Regions from separate parts of the Sphingopyxis sp. OAS728 genome, predicted to be linked through region 1. Evidence: riboswitches for the same ligand, from Rfam matches in the RefSeq annotation. Region 1 holds a riboswitch; the other holds the start of a gene.
What was found. A riboswitch is a leader RNA that binds a small molecule or an ion and turns the genes downstream of it on or off. The one in region 1 is predicted to bind cobalamin.
Positions count from the first base shown of each region.

Region 1 (3,426 bases):
CGATCACGGATGAGCATCTCGGCGAGAATGACGAGGTCAATCCGCTGATCGAAGGGAGCTTGCGCAAGTCCGACTGCGGGCAGGTTACCGACGGCGCCGCCGCGATCTTTCTGGCTTCGGCGGAAGTTGCCGAAGTTTACGCGCAACGTCGGGGGATTTCGATCGACAGCATTCCGCGGATCAAGGGATGGGGGCATGCGACCGCGCCCCTGCTCTATTCGACGAAGGTCGCGGGGAGTAGAGGCCAAGACTTTGTTTTTCCTAGCGTTCGCAAATCGATGATGGACGCGCTGCGCCGTGCCGAGATGCCCGACATCTATGCCTGCGACGGGGTCGAGGTGCATGATTGCTTCTCGATCACCGAATATATGGCGATCGATCATTTCGGTATCACCAAGCCGGGCGAAAGCTGGCGCGCGGTCGAGGACGGGACGATTGCGCTGGGCGGCAAATTGCCGGTCAACCCGTCGGGCGGGCTGATCGGGCTCGGGCATCCCGTAGGTGCCACCGGGGTACGGATGCTGCTCGACGGCTGGCGGCAAGTCACCGGAAACGCGGGCGATTATCAGGTCGAAGGGGCGCGCAACTTCGCGACCTTCAACGTCGGCGGCAGCGCGACGACCGCAGTCAGCTTCGTCGTCGGCACCTGATTTGACCGACGTTTTTATCTACGATGCGGTGCGCACGCCGCGCGGCAAGGCGCGGCCCGATGGTGGGCTTGCCGGGCTGAGTCCGCAGGAACTGGTGCGCCAGCAGGCGGCCGCGCTCGCCGCTCGTTGCGGCGCTATCGCGTCGGCGCCTGACGCGATGCTGCTTGGCTGCGTCACGCAGAGCGGCGCTCAGGGGGGGCATATCGCGATGCTTGCGAAACTCCACGCGGGGCTTCCCGACACCGCGGCGGCGCACAGCATCAACAATTATTGCGCGTCGGGGCTGTCGGCGATCGGTCAGGCGGTGGCGAAGGTCGCGAGCGGCGAAGCCACGCACATCCTCGCGGGCGGCGTTGAATCGATGAGCGCGAGCCCGTTCCTCGGCGACCGCGCGGGCTTTTACGCCAACGACGAACTGCCACCGCACGCGCGCTTCGTGCCGCCGGTGCTCGCTGCCGACCGGCTCGCCCATGTCGAAGGCATCACGCGCGCCGAGCTCGACGCGGTGGCGCTCAGCTCGCAGCAGAAAGCAGCGGCGACCGAAAATGACGCCGCCCTGCAATCCTCGCGCATCGCGACCGGCGCGCTGGCGGGCGAGGAATGCATCCGCCGACAAACCACAGCGGAATCGTTAGCCGCCGCGCCGGCCGCCTTTGGCGAACTGCAGGCGCAATATGCCGGCGCGCTCGAAGGCGCGACCTTCGAACCGCTGCACAGCATCGCCCACGCGCCGCCGATCTGCGACGGCGCGGGGCTGGCGCTGGTCGGCGGCGCAGGGCTGGGCATCGCGCCGCGTGCGCGCGTTGTCGCCTTTGCCGAGAGCGGCGGCGACCCCGCGGCCTCACTGACCGCAGGTTTCGCGGCGATGGACAAGGTGCTGACGCACGCCGGGCTGACGCTGGACGATATGGACCGGATCGAGTTCATGGAGGCGTTTGCCGTCACCATCGCCAAATTCCTGCGCGACCGCGATGCCGATCCGGCGCGCGTCAACGTCAGCGGCGGACACCTTGCAAAGGGGCATCCGATGGGCGCGAGCGGCGCGATCCTGACCTCGACCCTGCTCGACGCGCTCGACGCGTGCGGGGGACGCTACGGACTTGTCGTGCTGACCGGCGCGATGGGCGTCGGTGCGGCGATGATCGTCGAACGCCAATAGCCATTGCGCAAAAGCGCGATTCCGCTATGGGCGGCGCGTGCGGGGCTTGCCTCGCGCATGATCGCGCCGGTGCCCGAAAGGGCTTAAAATGGGAACGCGGTGAAGGGGCTCGTCCTGAACCCCCGAAGCCGAGGCTGTCCCTGCAACTGTAAGCGGCGAGCGAGATGCACCGGTCCGACGCGTTCGGATCAGCCACTGGGGTCACCTGGGAAGGCGTGCATCGAGCCCTGACCCGCGAGCCAGGAGACCTGCCGGCGTGGGTCGCTCAATGCCAAGGTCCAGGGAAAGGCCGCGGCACGGAGGTTTCCGTCGAGCGACAACCAGGCGGCCGGAGCCGCCTCGGTGACGGGGTCGCAGGCCATGACGCCACTTGCGCCGCCGACATCGGTCGATCGCGCGCGCGTATCGACAGGCTCCGCCTTCGTTGTCGGCGTGCGGGGCCCTACCCATGTTGAAATTTGCGACCATTTCCCTGTTGGCTTTCACGGCGGCGACGCCTGCGCCGGCCCAAACCACCGATAGCGACCGCGACGACATCGTCGTCACCGCGTCGGGGATCGAGCAACCGCGCGACGAAGTCGGTCAGGCGATCACGATCATCGACGCCGACACGATCGAAAAGCGCCAGACGGTCGACATCGTCGACCTGCTCGCGACGACGCCGGGCGTGCGCTTCAACCGCACCGGAAGCACCGGATCGGTCGCGGGAATTTCGCTGCGCGGTGCGGAAACGACGCAAACCCTGGTGCTGATCGACGGGGTGAAGGTCAACGATCCGAGCGGTATCGGCGACGGATATGATTTCGGCCATCTGCTGACCGGCAACATCAACCGGATCGAAGTGCTGCGCGGGTCGAATTCGGTCGTGCACGGCAGCCAGGCGATCGGCGGCGTCGTCAGCCTGATGACCGCGACCCCGGCCGAAGGCTTTGCGGCGGGCGCCTCGGCCGAATATGGGTATAGCGATACGCTCAGTGCCAAGGCCGATGTGTCGGGCACCACCGGGGCGATTTCGGGCGGGATCGGCGGGGCTTATTTTCGCACCGACGGCATTTCGTCGGCAGCGGTCGGCACCGAGAAGGACGGATACAAGAATTTCGCGGGCAACGCGCGGCTGAAGGTCGCGTTCAGCGACGCGCTGAGCCTCGACCTGCGCGGCTATTACATCAACGCCGACCTCGATTATGACAGCTTCTTCGGCGCGCCCGCCGACAGCGCCGACGTTGCCAAGCTCGACCAATATGTCGGTTATGCAGGGCTGAACCTGGGCCTGTTCGACGGCAATTTCACCAGCCGCGCGGCAGTGACGTGGATGCGCAACGAGCGCGATTATTATTTCGTGCGCGGCACCGCGCCCGATTACGGCTATTCGGGCACCAATTTGCGGTTCGAATATCAGGGCGTCGTGACGCCAGTGCAGCAGGCCAAGCTGATCTTCGGTTACGAGCATGAGCGGCCCGACTATGATTTCTTCGGCTTTGGATCGACCGACAGCCAGAAGGCGAATATCGACAGCGTCTATGCGCTGGGGATCGTCCAGCCCTTTACCGGCCTGTCGCTGTCGGGCGGCGTCCGTCACGACGACCACAGTCAGTTCGGCGGCGCGACGACCTTCGG
Region 1 covers NZ_JADBDT010000001.1:1,246,667-1,250,092, forward strand. The annotation lists gene GGC65_RS05865 (acetyl-CoA acetyltransferase) at 1-650, shown strand, start outside; gene GGC65_RS05870 (acetyl-CoA C-acyltransferase) at 652-1,809, shown strand; cobalamin riboswitch at 1,860-2,080, shown strand; gene GGC65_RS05875 (TonB-dependent receptor plug domain-containing protein) at 2,258-3,426, shown strand, end outside.

Region 2 (3,426 bases), 1.9 Mb from region 1:
GCGAACAGCTTGACCTCGTCCGACAGCGCATATTCGGCGCGCAGGTCGACGAGCGTATAATCGTCGAGCCGTTGTGCGTTGCTGGCATTGTCATAGCTCTTGCCCGACCAGCGGACTGCTGCGCCGAGTTCGAGCCCGAAATCGAAGCCATAGCTCGCCGAGGCGTTGGCCGTTTGACGCGGCCGGCGCGGCAGCCATTTGCCGAAATTGGCGGTGCCTTCGGAGCGATCCTCGGCGACGATCCAGCTGTAATTGCCGTCGAGCTTCAATCCGCCGAGGGCCAGCGCCGCGGTCGCCTCGACGCCATGCGCCTCGCTGCGCGCGACGTTCGAATAATAGCCGAAACGGCGCGTCGTCGGGTCACCCGGCACGAAACACATCGGGTTGGTCGTCGTCGACGAACAGCTGTTGTAGATGATCTGGTTCGTCGTCGTGCGGTCGAACCAGGTCGCGCCGACCATCAGCTTGTTGTCGAACAGATGCTGCTCGACGCCGGCTTCCCAGCCGTGCGCTTCCTCGGGGTCGAGCCCGATATTCCCATATTCGCTGAACTGTTGATAAAGCGACGGCGCCTTGAAGCCTTCGCCATAGCTTGCGCGCAGCACCGTGCCGGTCGAAAGGCGCCATACGCCGCCCGCAGCGAACAAGGTCTGCCCGCCAAAGCTGTCATGATCGTCGTAACGGACGCCGCCGTTCAGCGTCAGCCCGTCGAGCGGTTCGACGCTGAGCTGGCCATAAACGCTGGTGATCTCGGCCTTGCCGCGCGCGAATGCCGGGACCGGGGTTGCCAGCGACGCTGCGGGCGAGCGGCTGCGGAAATCGGACCGTTCATTCTCGACCCCGAAGATCGCGGTGATGCGGTCGGTAAAATCGAAGCTGCCCTGATATTCCCAGCGCTGGTTCTTGCCGTCGGCCTCGAAGCTTTGCGGACGCGCGCGGTCAGGATTGAAATTGTCGCGGTTCGTGTCTGTGTAAGCGTAAGCGATACGGTTGCGGAAGCGGCCACCCACGAGGTCGACATTGAGCCCGGCGTAACCGACGAACTCCTTGTTGAGGCCATAATCGTTGCTGTCGACGTTGAAGCCGTCGAATTCGACCCGGCCGCTCGAATAATAGCCCCGCACATCGACGCTGACATTGTCGGCGAGCGCGAGTTCGGCGCGGCCGGAGAGATTGGTGTTGCGATAGCCGTCACGCTCGACCCCGCCGAACGCCTTGGCGTGCGACGAAATACCGTCGGTGGTGAAGCGCTGGCCGCCGATGCGCCAGCTCAGCGGGCCCGTGCGGCCGCCGACCGCGGCGCGCGCGCTGACGGTCTGGCGCGATCCCGCTTCGAGGTCGAAACTGCCTTCGAGCGCTTTTTCGGGCGAGGCGGTGACGACGTTGACGACGCCGCCGATCGCCTGGCTGCCCCACAGGATCGACTGTGGTCCGCGCAGCACTTCGATCCGCGAAATGTCGCCGGCGAGCAAATTGGTGAAGTTGAAGCCGCCGCCGGTCGACGACGGATCGTTGAGCTTCACCCCGTCGATCACGACGACGCTATGGTCCGATTCGGCGCCGCGAATGCGGAGCGAAGTCGACGTGCCGTAACCGCCGTTGCGCGAGATGCTGATGCCCGGCGTGCGGAGCAGCAATTCGGTGACGCCGATATCCTGCGCGCGGTCGATCGCTTCTTTGTCGATCACGGCGATCGACGACGGCACTTCGTCGAGTGTCAGCGGCGCGCGCGTTGCGGTGACGATGATGCTGTCGCCGTCGGCGGCGACGGCATGCGCCGTGCCCGCGTCCTCGGCAAACGCGGCAGAGGAGGCCGCAACGGCGGCAAGGCAGATCGAACTTCGGAAAACAAATTTGAACATTGGGTACCCCATCGACGAGGCCGCCCACACGCGTGGGATCGATGGGTTGTCCGGGGACGCACGACATCGAGCCCGCGCGCGAACGCGGCCAAACCTGTCGTCATGCGGGTTCACCCCCGTCCGCCCGGCACACCCTGTCCGGTCGAAAGACGACGGCGACGGGCAGGTCTCCTGGCTTGCGGGTCAGCGCCGGTCGGCCGCCTTCTCGGGACCGGAATCCCAATGGCAAGTGGCCGATGGCTCGCCGCGTACAGTTGCAGGGGCAGCCGGGGTTTTCCCGTTCCCTCTTAGTCTCCGTTGCCGGGGAACCTGTCGCTTGCCGCGGCCGTTAGCCCCATTTTGCGGCTGCGGTCAATTGCTGCGATGCAGCGGTGGACCGATCAGAACAGCCCTGGCAGCTCGCGCTGGGCGGCGCTCGGCTGGTCGGGGACCAGCATTTCGGGTTTGGCGGACATGGGCGCGCCGCGGCGCTGCGCCGACGCGCCGGCGCTGGCATCGGCGATCCGCGTCGTGCAGGCCCTGCCGGCGAGGAAGTCGATCGCGGCGCTGACCGACGCTTCGCGCGCGTCGCCGAGCGGAAGCGTCAGATCGTCGCTCGCGGCGCAGCTGTTCGCGATCTTCGGCGCCAAGCCGTCATAATAATCGCCCGCGCCGGTCGCGTTGACCGTCGCGAATGCGACCACGCGCATGCGGTCGTCGCATTCGGCCTTGTCGAGCGCGATCTGGCCGACGGGCTTGCCATAGGTGTTGCTGCCGACCAGCGTCATATTGGTGCCGAGGTAGGGCAGCATCGAATTGATCACGAGTTCGCTCGCCGATGCGGTCGAAGCGGTGCCGATGAAGGCGATGCGCGTCGGCGCGATCGACTGCGCGCTGGGCGCGAATCGATGTTCTTCATTCTCTCCCGATTTGGTGGCGCGAAAACGGGTCTGCGAGAAAATTTGCCCGGCGCGATTGGCCCCCATCAGGTCGCCCATCAAATTGGCGGTCGAAACAAGGCCGCCGCCATTATAGCGGAAATCGACGATGATATCGGTCACCCCGCGCGCGCCGAAATCGGCAAAGGCCGCCTTCAGCTGGTCGTCCGCCGACGCGATGAAGGTGCGCAGGTTGAGATAGCCATAGCTGCGCCCGCCCTCGGTGATGATCTTCGCGCCATAGCGATCGGAAATCGGGTCGAGCGAATAGTCCGCCTTCGCCACCGTGACGTCGCGGGTGCCGGCGGCATCGGTGATGCGTAGCACGCGGCTGACCCCCGGGTCGTTCGGGCCGAGCGCATTGGTGATGCCCGCGGTGCCTTCGGCATTCACGATGCTGGCGACCGTGCGCAGGTTGCTGCTGTTGGTGCCAATCGCGACGATCGCCGTGCCGCGGTCGATCCCCGCGGCAAAGGCCGGTGCGCCTTCATAGGCCTCGGCAATAAGCACGCGCTGGTTTACCGCGTCATAGGTCATCCGGACCCCGAAACCGGCACTCGATCCATTCGAAAAGAAGGCGTTTTCTTCGGCGATCGACGTGATGTAGGTGAAGAAGCGGTCCTTGTTCAGCGCGCGCGCCGGCGCGA
Region 2 covers NZ_JADBDT010000001.1:3,160,506-3,163,931, forward strand. The annotation lists gene GGC65_RS14970 (TonB-dependent receptor plug domain-containing protein) at 1-1,862, opposite strand, end outside; cobalamin riboswitch at 2,006-2,190, opposite strand; gene GGC65_RS14975 (S41 family peptidase) at 2,243-3,426, opposite strand, start outside.
Region 2: linked by a shared signal. The riboswitch ahead of GGC65_RS14970 (TonB-dependent receptor plug domain-containing protein) and the one ahead of GGC65_RS05875 (TonB-dependent receptor plug domain-containing protein) in region 1 are both predicted to bind cobalamin.